DNA from 4 places in the Priestia sp. KCTC 13724 genome. Region 1 is predicted to be linked to each of the others. Evidence: riboswitches for the same ligand, from Rfam matches in the RefSeq annotation. Region 1 holds a riboswitch; each other region holds the start of a gene.
What was found. A riboswitch is a leader RNA that binds a small molecule or an ion and turns the genes downstream of it on or off. The one in region 1 is predicted to bind S-adenosylmethionine.
Positions count from the first base shown of each region.

Region 1 (8,302 bases):
TTTTAATCTGTTTATTCGTTTACAGGAAGCACTGCGCCTTTATACTTCTCTTCGATGAAGTCTTGAATTTCTTTTGAGTGAAGTACTTCTACTAACGCTTTTACTTCTTCTTTGTTTTCATCACCTTTACGAACTGTGATAATGTTTGCATATGGATTGTTTTCTTTTGATTCTACAGCGATTGGATCTTTAACAGGGTCTAAACCAGCATCTAACGCATAGTTTGCGTTAATAACAACCGCATCGCCTTCATTGTTGTTATACACTTGAGGTAATAAACCACCTTCAACGTCTGCTTTAAACGTTAAGTTTTTAGGGTTTTCTACAATATCATCAAGCGTTGCATCTTGCTTTTTAACGCCCTCTTTTAACTTAATTACGCCTTCTTTTTCAAAAATTGAAAGAATACGACCTTGTTCTGCTACTGCATCACGCATAATTACCGTACCGTTTTTCGGAAGGTCTTTTAATGACTTGTACTTTTTAGAGTAGATACCGATTGGTTCGATATGAATAGCTCCTGCACTTACAAAATCATAATTTGGGTTTTCTTCTAATACAGATTCTAGATAAGGAATATGTTGGAAATAGTTCGCATCAATTTCTTTTCCATCTAGTGCTGTGTTAGGTAAAATATAATCTTGGAATGGTTTAATGTCTAACTCAATTCCTTTTTCCTCTAACAATGGCTTTGCTTCTTCTAAAATTTCAGCGTGAGGAATGTTTGACGCCCCCACCACAATTTTCTTTTCGTCTTCTGATGAATCTGACCCACTGCCTCCAGATGAACCACAAGCAGCTAAACCTAAAACTAAAGCAGATGATAAAGCAAATGTTGAAACCCATTTTTTCATAATATATTTCCTCCTCTTATCGTTTATCAATTTTAGACGTGATAAAATCACCAATAAACTGGATAATAAATACAATCACTAAAATTAAAACTGTCGCAACAAGGGTTACATCACTATTATTTCGCTGGAAGCCTTCTAAATATGCTAAGTTTCCTAAACCACCAGCTCCAACCGCTCCAGCCATTGCTGTATAGCCAATGAGTGCGATTGCTGTAACCGTCAAACCCGAAATTAAAGCAGGCATTGATTCTGGAAGCAGCACTTTAAAAATAATTGTGCCTGTTTTCGCTCCCATCGATTTTGCTGCTTCAATCACACCTTTATCGATTTCGCGAAGGCCGATTTCAACCATACGCGCGTAAAATGGTGCGGCTCCAACAATAAGAGCTGGCAAAGCCGCTTCTGCTCCTAGCATTGTTCCCACAATTGCTTTTGTAAACGGAATGAGCAAAATTAGTAAGATGATAAATGGAATGGATCGAAAGATGTTTACAAAAGCTCCTATAATAATATTAACGAAGCGGTTTTCCCAAAGCTGACCTTTGCCTGTTAAAAATAGAAGTAAGCCTAGCACAATTCCTAATATAAACGTGGCAACAACTGAGATACTTGTCATATAAAGTGTTTCAATCGTTGCTGCACTAAATTTATCATACGTTACGTTTGGGAATAATTCAGTTAGCATCCGTCATCACCTCAATTTCTACCTGTTGTTCACGGATGTACTCAATTACTTTATTAACCTCTGCTTCTTCACCATCTAAATGAATAAATAAGGTTCCATAAGAGCCCGTTTGTGTATAAGAAACTTTCCCTTGTAAGATGTTAATCGTGACATCAAATGCTTTTAAAATGCTCGTAATGAGCGGTTGCTCCGCTTTTCCACCTACAAATGTGAGCTGAACAATTCGACCGCTTGGATAAAGTTCCTTCACCTGCTCCACTGTCTCAAACGTTTCTTCTGGCTCTGAAATTTGCTGTACAAATCGCTTTGTAATATTTTGCTGTGGTTTACGGAATACTTCAAGTACTTCTCCTTGTTCGACTACTTTTCCATTTTCCATCACAGCTACACGATGACAAATTTTACGGATTACGTGCATTTCATGCGTGATTAAGACAATCGTTAAACCTAGCTTTTCATTAATATCAACTAGCAAATCCAAGATCGAATCTGTTGTTTGTGGATCAAGTGCCGATGTTGCTTCGTCACATAATAAGACTTTTGGGTTATTTGCTAACGCTCTTGCAATTCCTACACGCTGTTTTTGCCCGCCGCTCAGCTGAGATGGGTAGGCATTTTCTCTACCTTCTAATCCAACTAGTTTAATGAGCTCGTTTACACGTTCTGCTCGTTTGTTTTTTGGAACACCGGCAATTTCAAGTGGAAACGCAATGTTTTCTTGCACGGTACGAGACCAAAGTAAATTAAAATGCTGAAAAATCATGCTAATTTCTTGGCGAGCTTGTCTAAGCTTAGCACCTTTAATTTTCCCAATTTGATTTCCTGCTACTTCTACTGTTCCAGAAGTAGGTGTTTCTAAACCATTTAATAAGCGAATAAGAGAGCTTTTCCCTGCTCCACTATATCCAATGATGCCGAAGATTTCACCTTTTGCCACTGATAAATTAACCTGATCAACGGCCGTGACTTTCCCACTTTTAGCATCATATATTTTCGTTACATCTTGTAACGTAATCATCTTCTTCACCTTCTTTGTTGACTTGCTCTGTCTGCTTAGTGTGTCCTTGCTTTTAGAAAATAAAAAAACCTTTCTACACGTGAGCAGAAAGGTTTTTGATAAAATCCTTTCTCTCATCTTTCAAAGCTTATGCTTTGCAGGAATTGGCACCATTTCAGTTAGTCTGACGGTTGCCGGGTTTCATAGGGCACAGTCCCTCCACCTCTCTTGATAAGAGTTAACGACAAATTATTGAAATTATTTTGTTTTCATCAAATATTCATTTATTTATGTTTGTGATTCTAGCATGTGTCAGAAAGGGTGTCAACAAAAAATGCGCATAGGATAATAATCCCATGCACACCCTTAAACAAATGTTTGTTTAACTAAGACGTTCCATTACATATTCAACAGAGTGAAAAGCATACAGCTTCTGCTTCACTTCGCCATTTCCATATTCAATTAGGCATGGAACACTTTCAATTTCGAGCAAAGACGCTTTAGCAGGCATATAGTTTAAATTACTCATTCCGATTGTTAAGTCTGGAATAATCGCTTCTACTACTGTTAACATTTTTTTAGCTAGTTGGCACGTTCCACAAAGGGGTGTATGGAAAAAAATAACCGTACGCTCGTCTTTATTTAGCTTTTCGTCTAGCTGTTCCTCTGTCCACTCTTCCATGTTACTCATCCTTCTATATTAAAAATTCTGCGTTAACATCTATATTAGCACTTAAAAGTACCGTAGCAATATGATTTCTTGGGGCCGCCGCTACCTCACGATACATTTTATCGATATAAAGGTGCTCCGCTTCCGGAAGTTCTTTTTTAAACTGTTTCCGTAATTTATTGCCGGAATCATCTGAGTCAACCAAGATATACACATCTTTATCATACGTGGAATCGATAATCTCATCTAGCTTTGACAAGCTGATGGTTCCATTGGTACAAATAATCTCAATCGGTTCATTAATAATACTTTCGATTCGCTTTTTGTCAGACTTACCTTCTACAATAATTACTTTTTCAATTTCTATTAAACGCATCGTCATCACCTATGATTATCAGTTGTATAGTAACGTTATTCCTTTATGCTATACAATATTCGTTAATGTAACACAGTTCCCCTGTTTTTTAAAAGATTTTGCTGTAAAAAGAACATATATGAATTGTTTTTATTGAAAAAATAGACTATTTTCGGTCATCTTAGACTGATGGCGCCAAACCTTATGTGGTTGGCGCCATCAGTCTTGCACTGAGAGGTTTCATGCTAAATTTAGCACCAACCCTCTTCTGAATCGCAGTCCGTATACTTTTGTGTAGCTCCAGCCTGGACGTCAGCATACTGATAAATTTTGTTATTTTCTTGCGTGTAACCTGACTCTAAATTATATTGATTACCCGTTGCACCATAATTCACATGGCCAATTGATTGTTTATCTACATACAATTGCATACCATTTTCATGAAATTTTGCTGTAATTCGATCCGTTATGTCAACTTTTTTATGTTCGAACATAAAAAGACACCCCTTTAGCTTGTTTACTAAATAGAGTGCCCTTTTTGTTATAGGTCCATGAAGACAAATTATGGATATACCAAGTGAAATGTCTTAAGATGAAGTCAATTAACCTTCGTTAATCATTTCATCGTATTGTTCAGCTGTCATAAGCTTCTCAACATCTGCCGAATCAGCAGGCTTAATTACAACCATCCATGCTTTTTCATATGGAGACTCGTTTACAAACTCAGGATTATCGCTTAATTCTTCGTTTACTTCTACAACCTCACCGCTAATTGGTGCATATAGCTCTGATACTGTTTTCACAGATTCTACGCTACCAAACGGCTCGTCTGCTTCAACTTTATCGCCAACTTCTGGAAGCTCAACAAATACAATGTCACCAAGTTCAGATTGTGCAAAGTGTGTAATTCCTACCCGGAAAACTTCTCCTTCGCTTTTTACCCACTCATGCTCTTCTGAATAACGCAACTCTTTTGGTGTACTCATCTTAATCCCTCCAATAAATTATGTATGCCGCTAATGAATAGCAACGACTACCTCTTATCAGTGTAACGTAAACAACAGGTTTTTTCTATTTGAATCCGCACGGAATTTTAAATTTATTTCCATGTTGTGTCAAATTCTTCTTCTTTAAACCCTACCGTTACTTTATCACCGTCAGTTAATAACGGGCGCTTGATTAACATCCCGTCAGATGAAAGGATTTCAAGTAATTCCTCATCACTTGCTGTTGCAACTTTGTCTTTCAGACCTAGCTCACGATACTTCTTTCCGCTTGTATTAAAGAATTTCTTTAGCGGCAAGCCACTATTTTGATAATAGCTCGTTAGCTGCTCTTTCGTTGGTGGATTTTCGATAATATGAATTTCTTCATACGCCACACCATTTTGATCTAGCCATTGTTTTGCTTTTCGACATGTACCACATTTAGGATATGAATAGAATAATACGCTCATTATTTCGCCTCCTTTTTCTTCGCTTTTTCGTATTTTAACACATCCAACTTTAATTTACCTATTTTAGTTTGCAGTTAAACAAAGAAAAGCTGTGTAAAGGAGAATACTCATACTTTCCCTTTACACAGCTCTCTATTACATACTTTAAAATTACACAATAAAGCGCTCTTCTTCCAATACAACCTTTGCAATTTCTCGCTTAACAACAATAACGTTGACCGGCGTGTGACGAGTTAGCTTTCGTAATGACGAGAGCATCATACGTAGCGTATCTCCTTCTTCTACAGCAATAAGCGTTTCTTTTGCATCCGCTTCAATTTTATTAAATGCTTCTTGGCAGAATACTTTTGTATAGTTGACTTTAAGCTGATTTTTTTCTTCTCCATTTTTCAAAATTGCTTTTTCCGTACGTAATACAGCAGATTCCATTGCATATACGTTGCTGATCATGTCAGAAATATTAACTAACACCTCTTGTTCACCCTCAAGTTTTTTACCATACTTTTGAGCTGCTAGACCAAGTAGTAATAGCGCAATTTTTTTACCATTACGAACTAATAGTTTAGATTGATCTAATGCGCCTTCTCCAGCTTCTTCAGGCATTAGCATCATAAGCTCTTCCTGTAGTGACTGAGCTTTTTGTAACAATGGAAGCTCACCTTTTAAGGCTTTGCGTAAGTACGTTCCTGGCACCAATAAACGATTGATTTCATTTGTTCCTTCAAAAATACGGTTGATTCGAGAATCACGGTACAAGCGCTCAATTTCATATTCGCTCATAAAGCCATAGCCACCATGAAGCTGAACTCCCTCGTCTACTAAATAATCTAGCACTTCCGTTGCAAATACTTTATTTAACGAACACTCAATGGCATACTCTGCAATTGAGGCAGCAATTTCTTTTCCATCTTTTTGTTGCTCTTCCGATAGCTGACCCATTCTGTCTTCAAAGAGACCAACCGTACGATAAACAGAGCTTTCAGAAGCATATAATTTCGATGCCATGGTTGCAATCTTTTCTTGTGTTAACGAAAATTTTGCAATCGGTGTCTTAAACTGTTGGCGTTGATTCACGTATTCAGAAGTTAATTCTATCGCACGCTTACCAGCTCCTACTGCCCCTACACCTAGCTTATAGCGACCGATATTTAAGATATTAAACGCGATGATATGACCTTTTCCAATTTGTCCAAGTACGTTTTCTTTTGGTACATGTGCATCTTCTAAAATAAGGGTACGCGTTGAAGAGCTCTTAATACCCATTTTCTTTTCTTCAGGACCAACAGATACACCCGCATAGTCACGTTCAACGATAAACGCTGAGAACTGCTCTCCATCTATTTTCGCATACACAACAAATACATCAGCAAAACCAGCGTTTGTAATCCATTGTTTTTCACCATTTAACACGTAGTGAGTACCTTCTGCATTTAGACGAGCGACTGTTTTCGCTCCCAATGCATCTGAACCTGATCCTGGCTCTGTTAACGCATACGCGGCAATCTTACCTCCAGTTGCTAAATCTGGTAGATACTTTTGCTTTTGCTCCTCTGTTCCGAACAACACAATCGGAAGAGAACCGATTCCAACATGTGCACCGTGTGTGATAGAAAATCCGCCTGCACGCGACATTTTTTCAGCAATTAATGCCGATGCAATCTTATCTAATCCAAGACCTCCATACTCTTCTGGAACATCAGCTCCTAGTAATCCAAGGTCACCGGCTTGCTTTAATAGCTTTACTGAGCGATCAAACTCATGCTTTTCTAAAAATTCTACTTGCGGTATTACTTCGTTCTCAACGTATTCATCCGTTGTTTTGGCAATCATTTTATGTTCGCTTGTGAAATCCTCTGGTGTATATACTCGCTCTGCTGAAAGATCGTTAATTAAAAAGCTACCACCTTTAATTGTTTGTTCCGTTTGGTTTGCCATCTCCATATCCCCCTTATTTCATTAAGCTAATAATTCAAATACACCAGCAGCGCCCATCCCGCCACCAATACACATCGTTACAACGCCAAATTGTTCATTTCTTCTCTTCATTTCATGCAATAAACTGAGCGTTAATTTTGTACCGGTGCAGCCAAGTGGATGGCCCAGAGCAATTGCTCCACCGTTAACATTCACACGATCTTCGTCAATGTTCAATTCACGAATAACCCCTAACGCTTGAGATGCAAAGGCCTCGTTTAACTCAAATAGTCCAATATCTGAAAGTTCAAGTCCCGCTAGCTTTAATGCTTTTGGAATAGCTGCTATTGGACCAATCCCCATCACTTCTGGTGGAACGCCACCAACTGCAAACGAACGAAACTTTGCTAGCGGACGCAAACCTTCTGCATCTGCTTGTTCACGATCCATTAGCATTACGGTAGCAGCTCCATCACTTGTTTGCGATGAATTCCCTGCCGTTACCGAACCCGTCATAGAAAATGCAGGTCGTAACTTGCTTAAAATTGCTGCTGTTGTCCCTTCACGCACTCCTTCATCTTGTGAAAAAACAACCTTATTTTCTTCCATTTTATTTTGACTATTTAACCTTCTCATCGTCACTTCAACAGGTACAATTTCATCTTTAAACTTGCCTTCTTGAAGAGCTTTAGCTGCTTTTTGATGACTTCTTACAGCAAATGCATCTTGGTCTTCACGTGAAATGCCATATTTCAGCGCAACTTGCTCAGCTGTATGCCCCATTCCCATGTAATATTCAGGTGCATTTTCTACCAGCTGTACATTCGGGCGAGCCACATTTCCAAACATCGGAACCATGCTCATAGACTCGGCTCCTCCAGCCAATACCGTCTTGGCCTGCCCTAACATAATGCGCTCTGCTCCATAGGCAATACTCTGTAACCCTGAAGAGCAATAACGATTGATTGTAATCGCTGGAACGGTATATGGAAGTCCCGCTAACGCTCCGATATTACGAGCCATGTTCAAGCCTTGTTCGGCTTCTGGCATGGCACAGCCAATAATTAAATCGTCAATTGGTCCTTCATAGCCTCCTGCTCTTCTCAGCGTTTCCTTTACCGTAATTGCACCTAAATCATCAGGACGAACCGTAGCAAGCGTCCCTTTTTTCGCTTTTCCAACCGGTGTTCTAGCACCAGCTACAATTACCGCTTCTCTCATTCCTTCTCCCCCTTAGTTACGCAATGGTTTCCCTTTTACTAGCATATGTTGCATACGTTGTTGAGACTTCATCTCTCCCACTAAGCTCAAGAATGCTTCTCTCTCTAAATCTAGTAAATAATCTTCGTCTACTTTTGTTCCATAAGGTAC
Region 1 is NZ_JBXDLD010000046.1:9,017-17,318, forward strand. It holds gene AC1UFB_RS07070 (MetQ/NlpA family ABC transporter substrate-binding protein) at 12-854, opposite strand; gene AC1UFB_RS07075 (methionine ABC transporter permease) at 871-1,539, opposite strand; gene AC1UFB_RS07080 (methionine ABC transporter ATP-binding protein) at 1,529-2,557, opposite strand; SAM riboswitch class I at 2,668-2,774, opposite strand; gene AC1UFB_RS07085 (thioredoxin family protein) at 2,919-3,218, opposite strand; gene AC1UFB_RS07090 (toprim domain-containing protein) at 3,232-3,582, opposite strand; gene AC1UFB_RS07095 (YusG family protein) at 3,813-4,055, opposite strand; gene gcvH (glycine cleavage system protein GcvH) at 4,164-4,547, opposite strand; gene AC1UFB_RS07105 (arsenate reductase family protein) at 4,661-5,017, opposite strand; gene AC1UFB_RS07110 (acyl-CoA dehydrogenase family protein) at 5,168-6,952, opposite strand; gene AC1UFB_RS07115 (acetyl-CoA C-acetyltransferase) at 6,974-8,152, opposite strand; gene AC1UFB_RS07120 (3-hydroxyacyl-CoA dehydrogenase/enoyl-CoA hydratase family protein) at 8,165-8,302, opposite strand, start outside.

Region 2 (5,438 bases), on a different contig from region 1:
TCCAGAGCGGTTGCAGGCAACCACGTAGCATTGGTTTTCAATGGCTCTGCTTACCAGAAGTGCTTTCCAGTGAGCAAGTCTTGGCTTGGGCCACTGAGCAACCACAAAAAGGAGTTCTGCACCTGCGCTTGTATGAACGCGAATCCATTCTGGAAAGCGAATATCATAGCAAATAACGCCTGCGCATAATGAGTTTTCAAGCGTAAAGATGTTTTTGGTTTCACCTGGTTGTAGAAATAAGTGCTCATTCATCAGCTTAAATAAGTGTAGCTTGTTATATTGCGAGACCTCCTGGCCTTCACGATTAAAGACATACATTGTATTCGTAACGCCGCTTTTTGTTTTCTTAGCAACTGATCCAGCGATGATGTTCACGCTGTGTGTTTTGGCGAAAGCAGAGAAAAAGCTAGTCGCTTGCTTACCTTCTGAGTCCGCGATAGCGTCGAGGTTCTGTAAATCATAAGCCGTATCAAAAAGTTCTGGCAGTATAAGAATATCTGGAGATTCAAGCAGTGCTTCCTTCATTTTTTTTTCAGCATGCTCGTAATTTTTTTTAGGGTTTCCAAATGCAAGGTCAAGTTGTAAACACGCTACTTTTAAGCTCATTAAACTTCACCATCCTGATTTATTTTATAAAAATGACTTTACAAGTTGACTATTACAATATATTATTTGTGACTAGAATTTCAAGAATTTTTTGAGAAGGTGTTCACATGAAGCAGTTTGAACAATCAGAACTATTGAAGAGTTTACCGAAACAATTTTTTGCATCCCTTGTTAGCAAAGTTGCAAAAGTAATAAAAGAAGGGCATGATGTGATTAATTTAGGGCAAGGAAACCCAGATCAGCCAACGCCCCCTCATATTGTCAAGGCACTTCAAGACGCGAGTGAAAATCCAAACTACCACAAGTACTCACCGTTTCGCGGACAAGCTTTTTTGAAAAAAGCGGCAGCAGCGTTTTACGAAAGAGAATACGGTGTCCAGCTAAATCCCGAAAAAGAAGTCGCTATTTTGTTTGGAGGCAAAGCTGGGTTAGTAGAAATTCCTCAGTGTTTACTTAACCCTGGAGATACAGTTTTAGTGCCCGACCCAGGTTACCCAGACTATTGGTCAGGCGTGGAGCTAGCACGAGCGAAAATGGAAGCTATGCCCTTGAAAAAAGAGAATGATTTTTTACCAGTTTACGAGGAAATAAGCGAAGAAGTGAAGCAAAAAGCTAAGCTCATGTTTTTAAACTACCCAAATAATCCGACCGGTGCAGTAGCTACGGCATCATTTTTCGAAAAAACGGTTGAATTTGCTCGCCAGTACGATACGTGCATTGTACATGACTTTGCGTACGGCGCAATTGGGTTTGATGGTCAAAAGCCCATTAGTTTTCTGCAAACTCCAGGTGCCAAAGAAGTGGGCATTGAAATTTATACGCTATCCAAAACGTATAATATGGCGGGGTGGCGCATCGGTTTTGCTGTTGGAAACGAAAGCGTTATTGAAGCGATTAATCTTTTACAAGATCACTTATTTGTAAGTGTATTTAGCGGAATACAGCAAGCAGCCGCGGTTGCTTTACTAGAGTCACAGAACTGCGTAGATGAACTAGTCGAACGCTATGAATCTCGTCGCCAGGTTCTCATTCATGGACTGCGTGAAATCGGATGGGACGTTGAAGCCCCACCAGGGTCGTTTTTTGCGTGGTTGCCGGTTCCCAAAAGCTATACATCAGAAGAATTCTCTGATTTGTTACTTGAAAAAGCACACGTCGTTGTTGCTCCTGGAATTGGGTTTGGTGAATACGGAGAAGGCTATGTGCGCGTAGGTTTATTAACCGATGAAGATCGACTGAAAGAAGCGGTTGATCGAATTGCTAAATTAAATTTATTCAAAAAATACGTTGACAATTCTTTTTGAGTTGGCTTAATATGTAAGAAGTTGTTGATTCATAAACACATATTTTTGATGAATACGATTAGCGTGAAAATCGATTATACAATATAAATAGCAATTTTCTTATTAAGAGTAGGTGGAGGGACTAGCCCTGTGAAGCCCGGCAACCGACTTAACGTTTTGTTAAGCACGGTGCTAAATCTTGCAGCAGTAGCTGAGAGATAAGAAGAGAGCAAAAAAGCCTCTTCTTTCTCACAAGAAGAGGCTTTTTTATTTCGTAACGATGGGAAATTTACAGCAAGGGAGTTTGAAGCAAATGAGTGAAATCGTTGCAAGTTATTTATTACATGATGAAAAAGGAAACTTTGAAAAAAAAGCAGAAGGCATTGCTCTAGGCTTAACGGTAGGTTCTTGGACAAATCTACCTCAGCTTGAGCAGGAGCAACTTAGAAAGCACAAAGGGCGCGTAGTTGACATTACGCCACTTGAAGACTGCGATCGCGTCAACAATTATTTAGAGCAAACGACAAAGCAAGCGATTGTGAAAATTGGTTATCCGCTTTCTAATTATACAAATGATTTACCTGCTATTTTAGTTACTGTTTTCGGAAAACTATCATTAGACGGAAAAGTAAAATTATTAGATTTAGAGTTTTCACAAGAAGCATTAGCCGCTTTTCCTGGCCCACGCTTTGGAATTGAAGGGATTCGTGAGAAACTAAAAGTGTACGATCGTCCTCTAGTAATGAGTATTTTTAAAGGTGTAATTGGGCGTGATATGGATTATTTAACGGAGCAGCTTCGGGCACAAGCACTTGGAGGTGTCGATCTTGTAAAGGATGACGAAATCCTATTTGACAACGAACTGACACCGTTCGAAAAGCGTATTACAGAAGGGAAAAAAGTTCTTGATGAAGTATATAAAGAAATGGGTCATCGTACGCTATATGCCGTAAATTTAACGGGGCGTACATTTGATTTAAAAGAGAAAGCTAGAAAAGCAGCGGAGCTCGGAGCCGATGCTCTATTGTTTAACGTGTTTGCATATGGACTAGATGTGCTACAAGCTCTTCGTGAAGATGATGATATTAACTTACCAATCATGGCTCACCCAGCAGTAAGCGGTGCGTTAACACCATCTGAATTTCATGGATTCTCAAATTCTCTTTTACTAGGAAAATTACTTCGTCTTGTTGGAGCAGATTTTTCACTATTCCCATCACCGTACGGCAGCGTCGCGATGCCGCTTGAAGATACAGCTGGAATTACGTACGAGGTAACAAGACCGCTACATACCTATAAGCAAACGTTCCCGGTTCCATCAGCAGGTATCCACCCAGGCATGGTTCCGCAGCTTATTTCCGATTTCGGTGTGGATAGCATTATTAACGCAGGCGGAGGCGTACACGGTCACCCAGATGGAGCAGTCGGTGGAGGAAAAGCATTCCGTGCAGCAGTTGATGCTACGCTTGCTGGACAGCCTTTAGAAGATACAAATGACGAAGCGCTACAAAAAGCACTTGAGCTATGGGGAGCAGTGAAGGTGAAGGGGTGATGAACGTGAAGATTTTCTGTGACTTTGACGGTACGATTACAAACAGCGATAACATCATTGCTATTATGAAAAAGTTTGCTCCAAGTGAGTGGGAAGCTATCAAACATGATGTGTTGGCAGAGCGCGTATCGATTCAAGAAGGCGTTGGCAAAATGTTCTCTTTACTGCCAATCTCTTTAAAAGAAGAGATTGTATCATTTATTTTATCAACTTCGGAGATTCGAACAGGATTCGAGCAGTTTGTGCATTACACAAAAGAAAAGGATATTCCGCTATATATTGTTAGTGGAGGAATTGACTTTTTTGTTGAACCAATGTTAGACGGCAAAATAGATAAAAAGAACCTTTACTGCAACGGCTCAGATTTTTTAGGGCAAACGATTAAAATTACGTGGCCTCATACATGCGATAGCCACTGTGAAAATGGCTGTGGCTGCTGTAAGCCGTCAATTATACGAAATCTGGTAGATGACAAAGATTTTATCATCGTAATTGGAGATTCCATTACGGATTTGCAGGCAGCAAAAATGGCTGATTGCGTATTGGCACGTGATTTCTTGCTTCAGAAATGCAAAGAGTTACATTTACCGCATCGGCCGTTTGAAACATTCCATGATGTCATTGAACATATTAACGAATTATCGGAGGTGGAAGTATGAGTATTTTAGCACAGCAGCGTTTACAAGAGATTGCGGATGTAAAAGAAGAACTTGCACAGCGAGATTGGTTTTTTGGAACGAGTGGTAACTTATCGATTAAAGTAAGTGAAGAGCCAACAACCTTCTTCGTATCAGCTAGTGGAAAAGATAAGCGAAAGCGTACAAGTGAAGATTTCTTACTTGTAGATAGCCATGGGAAAGCAGCGGAAGAAACACACTTGAAACCTTCCGCTGAGACGCTTTTACATGTTAAGGTTTATAGTCATACAAACGCTGGGTGCAGCCTGCATGTACATACAATTGATAACAACGTCATTTCTGAACTATATGGTGACGAAGGAAAGGTAACGTTTAAGGGGCAAGAGATTATTAAAGCACTCGGTATTTGGGAAGAAGATGCAGAGGTTACCGTTCCGATTATTCCGAATTATGCGGACATTCCGACGTTAGCTGAAGTCTTTGCTGAATATGTAACGGCGGATCAAGGGGCTGTTTTAATTCGTAACCACGGTATTACCGTATGGGGGGGAAATGCATTTGAAGCGAAAAAAGCGCTAGAAGCATACGAGTTTTTATTTAGTTATCACGTGAAAATTCTTTCACTAAAGAAATATAATCAATCAACACTTACTTAAGGGGGAGTTACATATGGCAAACATTCGTTTACATGCAACAGATGTACGCATTGAAAATCAAGAAGAGGTAGCAAGCTTTTTAGCTAATAATGAAGTCATTTATGAAAATTGGGATATTACAAAGCTACCTGAAAATCTGCGTGAAAAATTTAATTTAACAGACGAAGAAAAAGAAGAAATCTTAGCTTCATTTGATACAGAGATTAGGGATATTTCTGAGCGACGAGGTTATCAAGCACAAGATGTGATTTCGTTATCAGATACAACGCCTAACTTAGAAGAGTTATTAAAAAACTTTCAGCGTGAGCATCACCATACGGACGACGAAGTTCGTTTTATCGTCAGTGGACATGGTATTTTCGTCATTCAAGGAAAAGATGGTTCATTCTTTGATGTCGAGTTAGAGCCAGGTGACTTAATTTCTGTTCCAGAAAATGTGCGTCATTATTTTACACTAATGGAAGATCGCAAAGTAGTAGCCGTTCGTATTTTTGTTACAACAGAAGGCTGGGTGCCAATCTACGAATAAATTGAGATTGTAGACAAGGAAAAATAGCAGGATGTATGCGTGGTTAACGCAAGAAAATGCCGCTTCTCTTCTTGATGAAGCGGCATTTTCTTAAGCAATAAAAGCTTTAAGTCGGCGCTTGCTCTTCATTGCGCTAGGAATAATTCTTACTATTTTTATGAGAATAGTAATAGA
Region 2 is NZ_JBXDLD010000111.1:20-5,457, reverse strand. It holds gene AC1UFB_RS14990 (carbon-nitrogen family hydrolase) at 1-606, opposite strand, end outside; gene AC1UFB_RS14985 (pyridoxal phosphate-dependent aminotransferase) at 714-1,910, shown strand; SAM riboswitch class I at 2,007-2,114, shown strand; gene mtnW (2,3-diketo-5-methylthiopentyl-1-phosphate enolase) at 2,203-3,441, shown strand; gene AC1UFB_RS14975 (2-hydroxy-3-keto-5-methylthiopentenyl-1-phosphate phosphatase) at 3,441-4,100, shown strand; gene AC1UFB_RS14970 (methylthioribulose 1-phosphate dehydratase) at 4,097-4,735, shown strand; gene AC1UFB_RS14965 (1,2-dihydroxy-3-keto-5-methylthiopentene dioxygenase) at 4,749-5,264, shown strand.
Region 2: it holds a riboswitch for S-adenosylmethionine, as region 1 does, so the genes downstream of both, mtnW (2,3-diketo-5-methylthiopentyl-1-phosphate enolase) here and AC1UFB_RS07080 (methionine ABC transporter ATP-binding protein) in region 1, are expected to answer to the same signal.

Region 3 (8,302 bases), on a different contig from region 1:
CTTGTGACCATATTTTTTTGAAGAGTGTTTCTCTTTTTTATGGGAATGTTTAAACGTTTGAGAAGGTTGATGCTTATTGTAAGAGTGTTTTTCTTTACAGAAACATGTTTTTTTCTTTTCAGAGCGGTGTTTTTTATGAGAGTGTTTTGTGGAATGAGAATGTTTTTTATAAGAACGGTGCTTTTTATGAGAATGCTTTGTAGAGTGAGAGTATTTTTTGCAAGAACGGTGCTTTTTATGAGAGTGCTTTGTGGAGTGAGAGTGTTTTTTGCAAGAGCGGTGCTTTTTATGAGAATGCTTTGTGGAGTGAGAGTGTTTTTTGCAAGAGCGGTGCTTTTTATAAGAGTGCTTTGTAGAGTGAGAGTGTTTTTTGCAAGAACGGTGCTTTTTATGAGAATGCTTTTCTTTACAGAAGCACGTTACTTTTTTGTGAGAACGATGCTTTTTGTGAGAACGTGAGCTTTTCGTACAGTACTTGTTTTCCGTTCTTTTCTCTGTTTTCTTTTCTGTCTTTTTCTCCGTCTTTTTGTGAGAAAGAGCTGTTTTTTTAGATGAACATTTTGAGCTATGACCTTTTGGTTCTTGATACATAAATCTGCCTAGCTCTGATTTTTGTAAAGATTCAGCAGCTTTACGAATACGCTTAGATTGAATATACAATCTAAAAACCTCCTTATGAGAATCATTTTTTTGCCTTTCACCATAAGATACGCTTAATACGCCGTACTTGCTATGAGATAAACGTGGAATTTTAAGAAATAACCAAGGAGTTTCTAGCATCTCGGTGGGAGAGGAGCTCATATAATTTAAAATGTATCCAAAAGGAGGGAAAGAGATGGGAATTGCCACCTATTCTGTTTTTGCTAATGTTCGGGACTTTAAAGAACTAAAGGCCGACATCTGGTCTGAAGATTCCATACCCGCAGTGATGAAAGTTCATAAAAAGAGGTATGAAATAGGCTTAACTCTAAGGGGATCACACATCCGAGAAATGAGAAAGAAATCGTACTATATAGAGTTTTATTCACCAAATAAATTCGGGAAGACCAACGAAATTCATCTCAATGCAGAATATAAAGATCCATCGCTAGTTCGCAATAAACTATCGCTCGATTTCTTTTCAGACCTTGGCGTACTATCACCGAAATCACAGTTTGTTCATCTCACCATTAACGGGAAAAATGAAGGTGTTTATTTACAGTTAGAATCGGTAAACGAGTACTTCTTAACAAAGCGTAGCTTGCCAAAAGGCTCTATCTTTTACGCTGTAGACGGAGATGCCAACTTCTCGTTAATGAGTGATTTGGATGAGAAGCCAAAAGAATCGCTTCAATCAGGATACGAAACAAAAGTAGCGTACGGAAAAGATGAAGAAGCGTTAGAATATTTTATTTATAACTTGAATACATGGACGAATCAAGAGTTTGAAGATAACATTGAAGAGCACTTGGAGGTAGATCGCTATTTAGCCTGGTTGGTGGGAGTAATTTGTCTTCAAAACTTTGATGGTTTTGTTCATAACTATGCTTTGTACCGGAACAGTGATACGAAGTGCTTTGAACTCCTTCCTTGGGACTATGATGCTACGTGGGGGCGCGATGTCAACGGAGATGAAATGGAAAGTAACTATGTGAGAATGGAAGGGTTTAATACGTTAACAGCACGACTTTTGGCCATATCAAAATTTAAGAAACAATATATTGAAAAAATGAATTCTGCGCTAAATCATCAGTTCACTGTTAACTATATGAAACCAAAGATTGAAGCACTCCACCAGCTGATTTTGCCTTATGTAGAGAAAGATCCGTATATACAGCACAAGTTAGCTACTTTTTATCAAGAACCTGCGTTTATTTGTGACTTTATTAAAGACAGAGCAGCCTATATAAGAAAATCAATGAAGTCTTTTTGAATAAATGAGATAATTGAAATTGTTTAGAAAATTCTATTGACATTCTTTGTTATTTTTATTAAAGTATACACAATGAATAATTAACTTAATAAAACTCTTATCCAGAGTGGCGGAGGGACTGGCCCTGCGAAGCCCGGCAACCATCAAACCATATGTTAGTCAGTGAGTTTGAACGGTGCTAATTCCTGTGAAATACGATTGTATTTTAACAATTGTATTTTAACAGATGAGAGAAGTCGTGATTAAGCGAACGCTCTTCCATCTGTGAAGAGTTTTTTTTATTTACTGCAAAGAGGAGAGGACATTATGCATATTGAAACACTACTTGTTCGTTCGGGCGTCAATCGAGACCCTGCTACAGGTTCCATTACAACACCTATTTACCAAGCATCTACGTTTGCACACCCCCGTTTAGGAGAAAGCACAGGATATGACTATGCTAGAACAGCTAATCCAACAAGAACAGCGTTAGAAGATGCAATCACTGCGTTAGAAGAAGGCGAAGTTGGAGCGGCATTTGCTTCGGGAATGGCAGGAGTTATGGCTGTACTTGCTTTGTTTAAAAACGGTGATCATTTAATCGTCTCTGAAGATTTATACGGTGGTACATACAGAGTTTTAAATGATATTTTTGCAGAACAAGGTGTAGAAGTAACGTATGTAAATACAGCTCATTTAGACCAAGTTAAAGCAGTATTAAAGCAGAATACGAAAGCGTTATTTATTGAAACACCGACAAATCCAATGATGCACGTAACGGATTTAAAAGGAATAATTGAACTTGCTAAAGAAAGTAACTTGTTAACAATTGTGGATAATACGTTTATGTCACCTTATTATCAAAGACCTCTTTCTCTTGGAGCGGATATCGTTATTCATAGCGCTAGTAAATACATTGGTGGTCACAATGACGTAGTAGCCGGGTTAGTCGTTGCACGATGTCGTGAGCTAGGTGAAAAAATTCGCTTTTATCAAAATGCAGCAGGTGCAATTTTAAGTCCGCAAGATAGCTGGTTGTTGCTGCGAGGTATTAAAACGCTTGCTTTGCGCATGGAGAAACACAATGAAAATGCGCTGAAAATTGCGAATTGGCTGACTTCACATGAGCTGGTTGAGAAAGTGTACTATCCAGGTCTTGAATCTCATCCAGGCTATCACGTAATGAAGCAACAAGCAGGAGGCTTTGGCGGAATGATTTCCTTCGCTGTAACGGACCCGCAAATTGTGCCAGTCTTACTTGAGAATATAAAGGTGATTACCTTTGCTGAAAGTCTAGGTGGTGTGGAGAGCTTAATGACGTTCCCAGCTCGTCAGACTCACGCAGATATTCCAGAAGAAATACGAAATCGAGTTGGCGTAACGAATTGCTTATTACGCTTATCTGTTGGGATTGAACATGCAGAGGATTTAATTCAAGACTTAAAGGAGGCATTTGATGCATACAACAAATAAACACTCATTTGGTACAAATTTAATTCATGCAAAAACAGGTATTGATGGACATTTTGGAGCGGTAAATGTTCCCATTTATCAAGTGTCTACTTTCAATCTAGAAGACGAAACAAACGGTGGGCGCTATGACTATTCGCGTTCAGGTAATCCAACACGAGAAGCTTTAGAAAATACGATTGCACAGCTTGAAAATGGAGCTGCTGGGTTTGCTTTTTCATCAGGAATGGCCGCTGTATCATCTGTTCTTTGTTTATTTGAAGCAGGCGATGAAATTATCGTTTCAAACGATATCTATGGTGGCACATATCGCGTATTAACAAGATTATTTTCAAAGTTTGGTATTAAAACTACATTTGTCAACATGACAAATGTAGAGGAAGTAGAGGAAGTCATTTCGAGCCAAACAAAAGCGATTTACATTGAAAGCCCATCAAATCCATTCTTACAGGTAACGGATATTAAAAGCGTTGCAGCGTTAGCTAAACGCTATGACCTGTTAACAATCGTTGATAATACGTTTATGACACCTTACTTGCAGCAACCAATTAATTTAGGGGCAAATATCGTCATTCATAGTGCGACAAAGTATATTAGTGGACATAGCGATGTAATTGGTGGATTGGTTGTTGTAAGTGATGAAAAGCTTGCTGATGAAGTAAAGTTTGTTCAAAACGCATTTGGAGCTATTTTAGGGCCACAGGATTGCTTCTTATTTCTACGAGGCATTAAAACATTAAAAGTAAGGTTAGATCAGCAACAACAAACGGCTTTAGAGCTAGCGAAATGGTTTGAAGAGCAACGTGACGTCGAAGCGGTTTATTACCCAGGGCTGAAGACACATCCTGATTATGAATTGATTACTGAGCAGGCAAACGGATACGGAGCAATTATTTCGTTTAAATTAAACAATGATGAACTCGCACAGCATATATTAAAAAACGTGCGCTTATCTTCGATTGGTGTAAGTTTAGGCGCAGTTGAATCCATCTTAACACACCCAGCAACAATGTCTCACGCTAGTATTCCAAAAGAAGTGAGAGATGAAAAAGGTATTACAGAATCGCTGTTACGCTTATCAGTTGGACTGGAAGAGTATGAGGATTTAAAAGAAGATTTTAATAATGCTCTAATTTCTTTTCAAGAAAAAGCCGTAACTAAATAATAATAGAAGAAAAGAGGTTGTTTCTAGATTTAAATAGAAACAACCTCTTTTTTAGCAATTTCTGAGTAGTTTTGTATACAGGTCGATTAAAGCCAGCTGTTCACTATGAGCAAGACTGCTATTGTTAATCCGCTGAACGGCCAGTTCATATTTTACCTCAGGAGATTTACGAACGCGAGGATGCGTCATTTCATCACGTAAATCCTTTTGAATAGCATAGGATAACTTTTCTTTAACGGAAAGATTATCTTGGTTGGAAAAAGAGCGATTTACCCAAAGTTTTTGATAGGCGCTAAACAATTGTTCATCTGATATCACGATGCATAAACTCCTTTTATTAATATACGTATTAGTTTAGCACACATACTCTAGTACCTGTATGTCACTTCTACAGCTGATACAACTGTCAGAGACTGCGTTTGAATCGGTGGAGCAGACCCAAGTGTCTTAGCTGCCACTACATAGCCACCAGGGGGCTGCTGAGTCCGTTCAGTGACTTCCAGCGGAATAGGGTTTAAGGCAACGCCTAGGGTGTCTGCAATAGCCGTTGCTTTCTCTCCAGCGTGCTGAACGGCTTGAGAAAGTGCTTGCTTTTCATAGGGTATCGGATCTTTCACAAAAAAACGAATATCTTCTGCTACGTTTCCACCGCTTGCAACAGAGATAGCGTACACTTCACCAGCTTGTTTAATATCTGCAACATGAACTTCAAATAAATGCTGTACTTCGTATCCAACTAATGTCGTTTTGCCATCAGTGTAGTCATATTTTGGGTTAATAGTAAACGATGCGGTCTCAATATCACTTTGTTCAATTCCAGCATTTTGAAAGCCATCAATCATTGTATTGGAAACGGTAGTGTTTTCTTTTAATGCTTGCTGTACGCTTAGGTTTTCTGTACGAACACCGATAATAATGGAAATGCCATCTGGAACAGCCGTAATACGGCCTTCTCCTATCACTTTTAGCTCACGCTCATTTCCTTCACGTGATGGTGGGGGCTGGTGATTATATGGAAACATGGATGGATGCATGCTATAAACCTCCTTATAAGCTCTTATCTATATACGTATGAAGAAAAAGCTTGGGCTACGTATAGAAAATAAAAAGCTCGCAAAAAGATGTTTGCGAGCTTTCGTTTGGATTTATTTAGTTTCTTCTTCTAATGTTTCTTCCATTTCAACGAAAGTACCTTGAACTTTCGTTGAAGGATCTTTCGTTAACAAGCTGACAACGACGACAGCTAAGAAGCTTAGTACGAAACCAGGAATCATTTCATAAAGTGCTTCGCTTAATCCAGGTACGTTTACCCAAATTAATACCGTAGCAGCCCCAACAATCATACCGGCAAGAGCACCCCAACGAGTCATCTTCTTCCAGTATAGACTTAGTAAAACTGCAGGGCCAAATGCTGAACCGAACCCGGCCCATGCATAACCTACAAGACCCAAAATCGTATCATTTGGATCTAATGATAAGAGAATACCAATGATTGCGACACCTAGTACAGATAGACGTCCTACTAAGACAAGTTCTTTATCTGTTGCTTTGCGACGGAAAAACGCTTTATAAAAGTCTTCCGTAATAGCACTTGATGTTACAAGTAGCTGAGACGAAATTGTACTCATGATTGCAGCAAGAATCGCTGCTAGTAAGAACCCTGTAATAAATGGATGGAACAATACTTGTGCGAATTTAATAAAGATTGTTTCTGGATCTGCTAATGTGGTTGCAGTTTGGTCAACATAAGCAATACCAATTAATCCAGTAAACATTGCACCGATAATGGAAATAATCATCCATCCCATACCGATTCGGCGAGCTGGTTTTAACTCTTTAATAGACGAAATAGCCATGAATCGAACAATAATGTGAGGTTGCCCAAAGTAGCCAAGACCCCAAGCTAAGAATGAGATAATTCCAACAACCGTTGTACCTCTAAAGAAATCTAAGTACGCTGGGTCAATGTCACGAACTACATCAAACGTTGTTCCAACACCGCCTAATTCAGTAAACGCTACAATCGGTACAAGAACAAGAGCGATAAACATAATAATACCTTGTACAAAGTCGGTTAAACTTACCGCTAAAAATCCACCGAATAGTGTATAAGCAATAACAACACCTGCTGTTACAAATAAACCAATTCGATAGTCTAAACCAAACGCAGACTCGAATAATGTACCACCGGATACCATTCCAGCAGAAGTATAAAGAGTGAAGAAGACAAAAATAACGATGGCTGATACTGTTCGAAGAACTTTGGATGTATCATTGAAGCGGTTTTCAAAATAATCTGGGATTGTAATGGAGTCATTTGCTACTTCTGTGTACGTTCGAAGACGCGGAGCAACAATTAGGTAATTTAGGTAAGCTCCGATTGTTAAACCAACGGCAATCCATAAACTAGATACTCCTGTAGCATACATAGCACCTGGTAAACCCATTAACATCCAACCACTCATGTCAGATGCACCAGCTGATAGGGCTGTTACAGCAGGACCAAGTCCACGACCACCTAGCATATAGCCTGAAATGTCATCAGTAGATTTTTTATAAGCATACCAACCGATAGCCAGCATCCCTATAAAATAAATTGCTAGTGAAATAAATAAACTAATATCCACAATATCTCTCCTTTTTCTGTTTTTATATATGACTTGTGGAAAATCGTGTCATATAAACAGCTTACGGTTTTTTAAGCTAACAAACTTTTCCCAGAGTATCAAGTTATTAAACACGAATTTTTTGAAATGAAACCCGCTTGATTACATAAATAAAGCCAATGAAACCGCTTACTAAATAAAAATAAAGTAAAAATATTATGAATATTAAAACATGTATTTATTCTTTAAAAATTAGAATAAATTACCAATAAAATTGTTGCTTTCTACTATTTAATATGGTGCCTTTTGATTAAAAATATGTACACGTTCTAAAACAAAAAAAGGCCGCATTTGGCCTTTTTTAATTAACGATTGTTCGGAAATACTCGGCGTACTACTTCATTAAATTCGTTGATAATGCCGGTAATTGGCTGTCCATCTTCCAACTTGTTAACATAACTATTCATGCGATTAACAAAATATGGGTTTGTTGAAACATATACTTCTTGAATGTTGCTGTTAGATTTTTTAACCTCATCAGCAATTTTTGTTTCCATTTCTTTTGTTAACTTGCCTTCTTTTTTATCTTCTAAAACTGCTGCAACATACGCATCACGATTCATTATAACAACGTTTGCATTTTTCACTTCACTTAATGCATTTACTCGATCGGCTGCACCGTTTGCTACTTCCATGCGTGATTCAGCATATTGATCACGCTTTTTTTCTTGCGTTACGTCATTCATATTGTTATCCATTTCATTTTCATATGAAACGTTGCGGACCGTATCGTCATTAATGAGGCCATCTTTTCCTTGGTCTGTAGTGTTACAACCAAATAATGATAAAATTGTTGCGAAACTAACTGCTACAAAAAGTGATTTTTTTATCATGTCTCATTCCTCCTTGTGAAATAATTTTCGTTCGTTAGCTTTCATTAAACGAGGTGAAAACATACATAGAAATTTGAAATAAGCTTATACTAAGCCAAAAAGGAGTGGTAAAAATGAACCGTGGAATTGAAGAAAGCTTATTGATTATACGAAGCGAAACAGGGAATGAACATGAGAAAACAACCTTTGCTTTAACAGAAGTAGAAGCACGATTGTTATTTGAAACGCTACAAAATAAGCGTAAAGAAGTCATCGATGAAGATTTAGACAATATGCT
Region 3 is NZ_JBXDLD010000051.1:28,151-36,452, reverse strand. It holds gene AC1UFB_RS07540 (CotG/ExsB N-terminal domain-containing protein) at 1-780, opposite strand, end outside; gene AC1UFB_RS07535 (CotH kinase family protein) at 836-1,912, shown strand; SAM riboswitch class I at 2,007-2,145, shown strand; gene AC1UFB_RS07530 (trans-sulfuration enzyme family protein) at 2,219-3,364, shown strand; gene AC1UFB_RS07525 (trans-sulfuration enzyme family protein) at 3,348-4,526, shown strand; gene AC1UFB_RS07520 (hypothetical protein) at 4,578-4,844, opposite strand; gene AC1UFB_RS07515 (SIMPL domain-containing protein) at 4,895-5,560, opposite strand; gene putP (sodium/proline symporter PutP) at 5,672-7,153, opposite strand; gene AC1UFB_RS07505 (YhcN/YlaJ family sporulation lipoprotein) at 7,498-8,025, opposite strand; gene AC1UFB_RS07500 (hypothetical protein) at 8,139-8,302, shown strand, end outside.
Region 3: it holds a riboswitch for S-adenosylmethionine, as region 1 does, so the genes downstream of both, AC1UFB_RS07530 (trans-sulfuration enzyme family protein) here and AC1UFB_RS07080 (methionine ABC transporter ATP-binding protein) in region 1, are expected to answer to the same signal.

Region 4 (8,302 bases), on a different contig from region 1:
GCGTTTAGAAGCATTTTGCACAAAAGAATTATCTATCTATAACCGAAAGGGGCTTACGCACGGCGAAGGCTATGTTCACTATGGAATGTGCAATATGTACGTCATTCCAATTTATGACTTGTACTTATTGGAACATATGGATGAAGATAAATTAAAGCAGTATATCTTATCAAAATCAAATGAACCGAAAGCTTATCCAATGTATGAAGAAATTGAAATGAACGTTCATTTACCGTTTGTTAAAGCATCATATTCTGCAGAGTCAATTATTTTTCGAAACACTGATGTTATTGACTCCTATGATAAAACCGTTGCTTGGGAACAGTTTGTTAATGGAGCGGCAAAATTTCATATTCCAATTCCATATGTAGAAGAGCTTGATGAAGTAAAATCTGTTTTGCAAGAGTGCGTACCAAGCTACAGAAATGCTGCTATTTTTGATCAATTTCAATACGTTGATGGCCATCAATTTTTAACATTGTTACTAAGCTGTCTTGGCGAGTACATTGAATGTATGACGCAGCTCAACGCTGAATTAGAAGATATGATTGTTGTAATTGATCTTGAAAACGTGCGAAATGATGTTTTGTATTTTAACCATGGGGCATATAAAGGTTTTTTAAGAGAAGAAGGCCTAGTTTTTTCTGATAAAAAGCATTATCGATTTAATAAATCTTTTCGAGCTATGAAGCTAAAAGAAAAAAACGGTGAATCTTTATTTCAATATGTTGATTATATTATTAACGCGTTTGGTCTCTCAAAAAACAAAGCTCTTCATTTTCTTATGCAATCTTTTTATCAATCAAAGTAAAAAAATGACTATTTTTTAACAATTGAGAACATTTATACATTTTCTGAAAAAGGTATGGTATCATCAAATAGAGTGAGGGGAATAGTGGTTATTCCTCAAACTCGCTTGAATAAACCTTTCAAACAAAAGGGGATGTTACAAAGGTTTATATCAGACTTTGTGAGACATAGGGGAGAGAATGAAACATGAAAAAGGTTGGGTCCATTCTGTTAATCGTGTTAGCGCTAGCAGGATTGGGAGGGGTGTGCGCTGCTTATTATCATTTCGAGCAGCAAAAAGAAGCAGTAGATAAGTTTGTGGTAAATGAAACATACATATTAACAGTAGGAGTAACACAAATATAGAGATTTTAACCAGATATACGACGGGTAAGCTATTCAAGAAAAAAATCCTAACAATTGCTAGGATTTTTTTCTTGAATAGCTTTTTTAATTTGTTTAATTGTTTCAACATGCATTCCCTCATGGTAAAAGCTAAACAAGAACGTGCTGCCAACGTGATCAAACGAAATGCCAGCTTTATTAGTGAACGGCTTGGCTAGCTTCAAATCATAATGAGCGGGTATGAATTCTTTAATACGCTCAGTTTGAGTCATCAGCTCTTCTTTTAGTTGAATTAAGGTAGGAGGTGTTTCCTTCCATTGAGAAGGCTTTGTTTCAGCCGCGAATAATCGCTCATATGAGGCAGGCAATTGATTTTTCTTTCCAGCAAGCTCAAAACAAGCTTTTCTTGAATATATGCAATGTGCCCTAAATTCCAAACAATGTTGTTTGAAAAGCCACCGGGAGTTACTAACGATTCCTGTTCAGTTACGCTTGATAAAACTTTTAGCGTAATACTTCGAACGGTTTCTAAATGATGTAATAACAATAAATTCATAAATAATTCCTTTAGACTTGTTTCTTTTCTAGTAATATCTTTTAATTATAACAGGGAAACAGTCAAATACGGTGTAGTTTGCTTAACGAAAATAGTAAGAAGAAAGGGCGATACCATGTCTAGTTTACGTTTTGAAAAAATATTGCAAGTAACAAAGAATCATATTGAGTTGTTAAAGGAAGCTGATCCATCAGAAGAGGTTATTTCAGGCTATATTGAGAGAGGAACATGCATTGCAGGAAGAGCAGATGGTGAGTTAGTGGGGCTTGTTGTACTGCTACCAACAAGGCCGAATACGGTGGAAATTGTCAATATTGTAGTAAAGAAAAACATGCGAAATCAAGGATACGGAAAGCAATTGGTGGAAGAAGCTTTAAAGCTTTCAAAGCACTATGGATATAAAAGCGTAGAAATTGCAACAGGTAATTCAAGTATTGAGCAGTTGGCGTTGTATCAAAAATGTGGATTTCGTATTACAGGAATTGAAATTGATCACTTTGTTCATAACTATGAAGAAGAAATCTATGAAAATGGTATTCAATGTCGTGATATGATTCGACTGCGACAAATATTGAGTTAAGGGTACATATTTTTAGAAAATAGGCGTTTAGACAAGCAAAAGGATGATGCGTGCATACACTGAGACAGAAAGGATGGTGTATGTTATGTGTTTTTACGGCGGTTATTGTGGAGGATACGGCTATAATAAAGGCGGCAGTGGGTTTGCCTTAATCTTAGTTCTGTTTATTCTTCTTGTTATTGTAGGATGCGTTTGTTGGAATTAATAAAGAAAAGAAGCATACAAAAGGAGACTTTTGTATGCTTCTTTTCTTTAAATTAAAACTAATCTAAAAAAATTTATAAAATAAAATTAAAAAAATATTGACACTATATACAAACTACCTGTAGAATAGCCATCATAATAAAGTGAATAAAAAAGCAACTCTTATCGAGAGTGGTGGAGGGACTGGCCCTATGAAACCCGGCAACCTATCAGCAATCGTGCTGTAACGGTGCTAAATCCTGCGGTGTATCTTTATACACTGAAAGATAAGAGAAGCGGATTGGTTAAAATCGCTTCTCTTTATCTGCAAGAGGCGTTTTTTTTATGGAAAAAAAGAAAAGGGAGCGATTGACATAATGAAAAAAACAACAAAAGTACTAGGTTTAACACTGGCGTCAGCACTACTAATTGTAACGGCTGCGTGCGGAAAAGAAGAAGCAAAGACTTTGAGCACAGAAAAAATTACAATCGGAGTAACTGGTGGTCCTCATCAACAAATTAACGAAGAAGTGAAGAAGTTAGCAGAAAAAGATGGATTAGAGATTACCATTAAAACGTTTAACGACTATAATACACCGAACACAGCGCTTGATGAACGTGATTTAGATTTAAATAATTATCAAACATTACCGTTTTTAGAACAACAGGTAAAAGATAAAGGCTATAAAATTGAGGATGCGTTTAAAACGGTTGCGTTTCCAATGGGTATTTATGCAGACGGCATTAAAGATATAAAAGAACTGAAAAAAGGTGACAAAATTGCTGTGCCAAATGATCCAAGTAATGAATATCGTGCGTTAAAGCTATTTGAAGCGGCTGGAGTTATTAAATTAAAAGAAGGCGTTGAAGAAAAAGCAACGAAAAAAGACGTAGCTGAAAATAAACTGGATCTTGAAATCGTTGAGCTAGAAGCTTCACAAATTCCATCTCAATTAGGTGAAGTAGCAGCTGCTGCAATTAACACAAACTTTGCGATGGGTGCAGGTTTAACAATTAATGATGATGCCATTTTCCATGAAGAAATTGAAAACAATCCATATCCAAACTACGTTGTTGTACGTACGGAAAATAAAGATGATGAAGTTGTAAAACAGCTAGAGAAATACTTCCATTCAGATGAAATTCGTCAATTTATTGAAGAAGAGTTTAACGGCTCAGTTGTCCCAGCATTTTAAGGAGTGGTGAACGTGATTGAATTAAAGCAGACTTCCAAAACATATGAAGTCAACGGCAAGAAAGTGGAGGCTGTGAAAGACGTGTGCTTGACTATTGAAAAAGGAGAGGTGTTCGGAGTAATTGGATATAGCGGTGCGGGGAAAAGTACGCTGATTCGCTGTGTTAATCTACTTGAAAAACCAACGTCTGGAGAAGTATTCATTAATGGTGTAAGCCTAACGACTCTTTCAAAGCAGGACCTTCAAAAGACACGCCGGAAAATCGGGATGATTTTCCAGGGGTATAATTTATTAAAAACAGCAACTGTATATGAAAACATTGCAATTCCTCTAAAACTAGAAGGCATTGATAAAGAAACCATTCAAAAGCGCGCAGAGAAGTATTTAGAAATTGTCGGGTTGTCTGATAAAGTTAATCACTACCCGTCTCAGCTATCTGGCGGTCAAAAGCAGCGTGTTGCCATTGCACGAGCGTTAGCGCATGAGCCTGAAATTTTATTAAGCGATGAGGCCACAAGTGCCTTAGATCCAGAAACAACGGAAGCTATCTTGGAGTTACTATTAAAAATTAACCGAGAATTAGGCTTAACAATTTTTCTAATTACGCACGAATTAAACGTTGTTCAACGTATTTGTGATCGCGTAGCAGTGATGGAAAATGGAAGAGTCGTAGAAGAAGGAAAAGTAGTGGATATATTTACTCATCCACAGCATCCAACAACTAAGCGTTTTATTGGTTCAGAATCTGCATTTAATCTTCCAGAAGCTTTAAAAACAGAATATCGTAAAACTGGTAAGCTTGTATCACTTTATTTTAAAGGAAGTGAAAAGTCCAATGAACCGGCGCTTGCGATGGTTTCACGCAAATTTGATGTATTACCAAGTATTTTAGCCGGTGGAATTGAACAGTTAAAAAATGAAACGCTTGGAAAGCTGCTTGTTCATTTAAGAGGAGATAAGGAAGCTTATGAAGAAGCAATCGGATATTTAGAAAGTGAAGGCGTTATTGTAGAGGAGTGGAAATAAGATGGCTGAATTTTTTGTAGAGTGGGGAGACGTTATTTGGGAAGGCTTCCTTCAAACGTTAACCATGACAAGTATCTCATTAGTTATTGCCATCTTGATTGGTTTACCGCTTGGGATTTTACTTGTTGTAACTAGACAGGGTGGACAGTCAGAAAACAGATGGTTATACCAAGTTCTGAACTGGATCATCAACATTATTCGTTCGATTCCATTTATTATTCTATTATTCTTCATTCTACCATTTACTAAGCTTATTGCTGGAACAACCATTGGTGTACAAGGCGTAATTGTTCCCCTTGTGGTTTATACCGCACCTTATATTGCAAGATTAATGGAGTCTGCGCTGTTAGAAGTTGATAAAGGAATAGTGGAAGCATATCAATCAATGGGGATTTCAACGTCAAAAATTATTTGGTACGTTGTTGTAAGAGAAGCGCGTTCTGGTATTGTCTTAGGATTAACTATTGCAACAATTGGTCTCATCGGTGCTACTGCAATGGCAGGCCTTGTTGGTGCTGGTGGGCTTGGAGATATCGCCTTTCAATATGGGCATTTACGCTTTGAACCAACAGTGATGTACACAACTATTCTCGTATTAATTATTATGGTACAGTTGATTCAATCGTTTGGTAGCCAGCTAGCTAAGAGATTAAAAAGAGAAGGGTAAGAGAGGTAGGTTGCTCATGGGAAGGAAAGTTGGAATTATTGGATGTGGCAATGTTGGCTCAGCGACAGCTTTTTCATTAGTTAATCAGCAAGCAATAGAAGAATTGGTACTTGTGGATTGTTTAAAGGAAAAAGCGGAAGGTGACGCGCTTGATTTACAGGATGCAACTGTCACATCGTCTGGGGTTACAAACGTATATGCAGGTGGATTGGTCGATATTAAAGATGCAGATGTGATTATTATAAGCGTTGCCGGTCCAAGACCTCAAAAAGGTGAAACGCGGCTTGATGAACTAAAAGCAACTGCACCTATTATTATGGAAGTAGTTACAACTCTAAAAGAGCTTGGTTTCTCAGGCTGTTACGTTGTAGCCACAAATCCATGTGATGTTATTACATACCATGTATGGAGTTTGTCTGGATTGCCAAGAGAGCGTGTAATTGGAACAGGAACTTTATTAGATAGTTCACGTCTTCGGCGAGTTGTTGCAAATGAACTCAAGGTAAAGCCACATGACGTTCATGCGTATATGCTTGGTGAACATGGCGGTTCGCAGTTTGCACTATGGTCACATTCAACAATTTTTGGACAAAAACTAGAAGATTACTACCAACATGAGCAGTCTATTTTAGATAAAGAAAAAATTGAAAAAGAAGTGATCAAACTAGGTTTTGAAATCTATTGGCTGAAAGGAAATACGGAATTTGGTATTGGAAACGCGATTGCACAGCTAACCAAAGCCATTGTCAGTAACGAACGAGCTGTTTTTCCAGTTTCTACGATATTGCAGGGAGAGTATGGCTTACATGACGTAGCTATTAGTATTCCATCTGTTATTGGAAAAGGAGGAATTGAGAAACGAATTCCTCTTCATTTATCACTAGAAGAACATCGTAAGCTGGAATATTCAGCAAACATTATTCAAACAGCAATTTCTGAAATACGTTCTCACAAAATACAGCACTAAAAAAGCACGCTTTTCTGAAAAGCGTGCTTTTTAACGATAGCTTGTCGTACATACATAACTCATACTAAATAAAATAAGGTTTTTGCCTGCTCCGTCTTTTTGAAAATTTCTATGGTTGTAACAAGCAAAAAGATAAAAGCAACACTAGAGGCTAAAAGGGAAATACGCAAAAATAAACGCTTTCTCTTTAACAGCCGATAAATAAAGAAAAGCATGATCCCAATTAACACAATACAAGCAATACCAAGTTGGATAGAGAGCTTTGCTAATTCATCAATGGTTTCTTTAAATAAAAGTAGCCCTTCGTTGTTAAGCTTTGTTTCAGAAATATTTGTTTTTTCTTCATGGTTTAATACGCCGATGTCCCACTTTTGAGAGGATGTATCATTGTATACTGTGTAATAAAACGGCCCGAGTTTTTGTTCATCAACGTGATGGTTACTTGCTGAGACGTGTGAAGCAATGGGAAAGGCGAGTAAAAAAATAAGCAGTGAAATCCATCTTTTCATAGTTAAAATCCTCTTTCTCTATCACAATCTTCTTTTATTATAAAGGAGATTTTTTTTTGTATCTATCATCCCTCCGTCCTATTTAGATTTCTATATATAAGGCGAAAGGGGGAATGAAGGATGGCAGAAAAAATTCAGGAAAAAAGCCAGCTTCGCATGACATTTCACAACGGTGATAAGGAGGATGGAACGATGATTTTAAAATCAAAACTATACCCAAATATTGCAATAGCTTCTTCACCTGATGCGTTGCTAACAGCAAGTGAAGCCATTGCGAGTCTACAGTTACTTCCACTTGTTGAAGTCGCAGAAGTCGTAACATATACGCTTGTAAGTGAATAATAAAGGGGGGAGCTAAATGAAAACATTAACAATGCAGTTTTTGAACTTAGAACAAAAAACAGTGGGTATTTCAATTGAGCAGCCGAAAGAAGGGCTTGAAGCTTCTGAAATCAGCGCAGCTATGGATCAGATTTTAGCAAGCAATGTGTTCACATCAAATGGTGGAACACTTACATCAAAAAAGGGTGCACAGATCATTGAGCGTAACGTAACGGAATTTGAAATCTAAACATGGTTTGCCTTGACCAAAAACCACCTCCGCACTACAATGAGTAGTGTGAGGTGGTTTTTTATGAAGATTCAACAGTTTAAGTTTAAAGAAAGTGGCTTGAATCGTTTTTTTGGACCTCTAGAAGCAAAGGTAATGGAATGTATATGGCATGGAAAACAAATGACAATTAAAGATGTTCAAATTGCTCTTGAAAAAGATAAGATAGTCAACTTCAATACGGTTATGACCGTTATGAATCGTCTTGTAGAAAAAGGGCTGTTGGACAAGTATGTAAAAGGGAGAGTTTCTGTTTATCAACCTGTGCTGTCACAGCAGGAATTTTTAGAAGGGCAATCTAAGGAATTAACGTCTGAATTAATTGATGAATTTGGACTCTTGGCTGTGAGTCATATGTTAGATGCAGTAGAAGAAGCAGATGAAGAGTTGCTGCTGCTTTTAGAACAGAAAATTAAAAAGTTAAAAGCGAGCGAAGAAATATGAATAAAAAGCAATCTGTTGTTCTTTTTTACGCATCCATACTAGTAGCCATTAGCCTGCTTGTACAAATGACGGTTTATCTCATAGACCCACATCATCATTTAAATGTGTTTACTCTATGCTATCACGCTGTAGAACATATTGGTTGGAAGTGGGCACAGTATGTTTTATATGGGTTTGTGGTTTATACCCTCTTGCTTGTTTTCTGGAAGCTAACTAGACAGTTTTGGCTTTTGTACCAATTTTATCATCAAATTAAAGTCAGTAAAGTATCAAGCTTAACTCGTTACATAGGCAAGGATGAAGATATTTATCAAGGGGTCGTTGTTGTTAATTCTACCCGTCCATTTGCTTTAACGAAAGGATTTGTGAAGCCTCAAATTGTTGTTTCAACAAATTTATATAAGTTTTACTTAATAATCCGGCATATGAA
Region 4 is NZ_JBXDLD010000069.1:337-8,638, reverse strand. It holds gene AC1UFB_RS09755 (AlbA family DNA-binding domain-containing protein) at 1-811, shown strand, start outside; gene AC1UFB_RS09750 (flagellar basal body-associated FliL family protein) at 997-1,155, shown strand; gene AC1UFB_RS09745 (DinB family protein) at 1,203-1,502, opposite strand; gene AC1UFB_RS09740 (DinB family protein) at 1,427-1,690, opposite strand; gene AC1UFB_RS09735 (GNAT family N-acetyltransferase) at 1,806-2,270, shown strand; gene AC1UFB_RS09730 (YjcZ family sporulation protein) at 2,356-2,475, shown strand; SAM riboswitch class I at 2,634-2,747, shown strand; gene AC1UFB_RS09725 (MetQ/NlpA family ABC transporter substrate-binding protein) at 2,831-3,649, shown strand; gene AC1UFB_RS09720 (methionine ABC transporter ATP-binding protein) at 3,662-4,675, shown strand; gene AC1UFB_RS09715 (methionine ABC transporter permease) at 4,677-5,342, shown strand; gene AC1UFB_RS09710 (L-lactate dehydrogenase) at 5,359-6,309, shown strand; gene AC1UFB_RS09705 (hypothetical protein) at 6,369-6,818, opposite strand; gene AC1UFB_RS09700 (DUF1659 domain-containing protein) at 6,939-7,160, shown strand; gene AC1UFB_RS09695 (DUF2922 domain-containing protein) at 7,177-7,389, shown strand; gene AC1UFB_RS09690 (BlaI/MecI/CopY family transcriptional regulator) at 7,453-7,872, shown strand; gene AC1UFB_RS09685 (hypothetical protein) at 7,869-8,302, shown strand, end outside; partial or broken gene AC1UFB_RS09680 (transposase) at 8,283-8,302, opposite strand, start outside.
Region 4: it holds a riboswitch for S-adenosylmethionine, as region 1 does, so the genes downstream of both, AC1UFB_RS09725 (MetQ/NlpA family ABC transporter substrate-binding protein) here and AC1UFB_RS07080 (methionine ABC transporter ATP-binding protein) in region 1, are expected to answer to the same signal.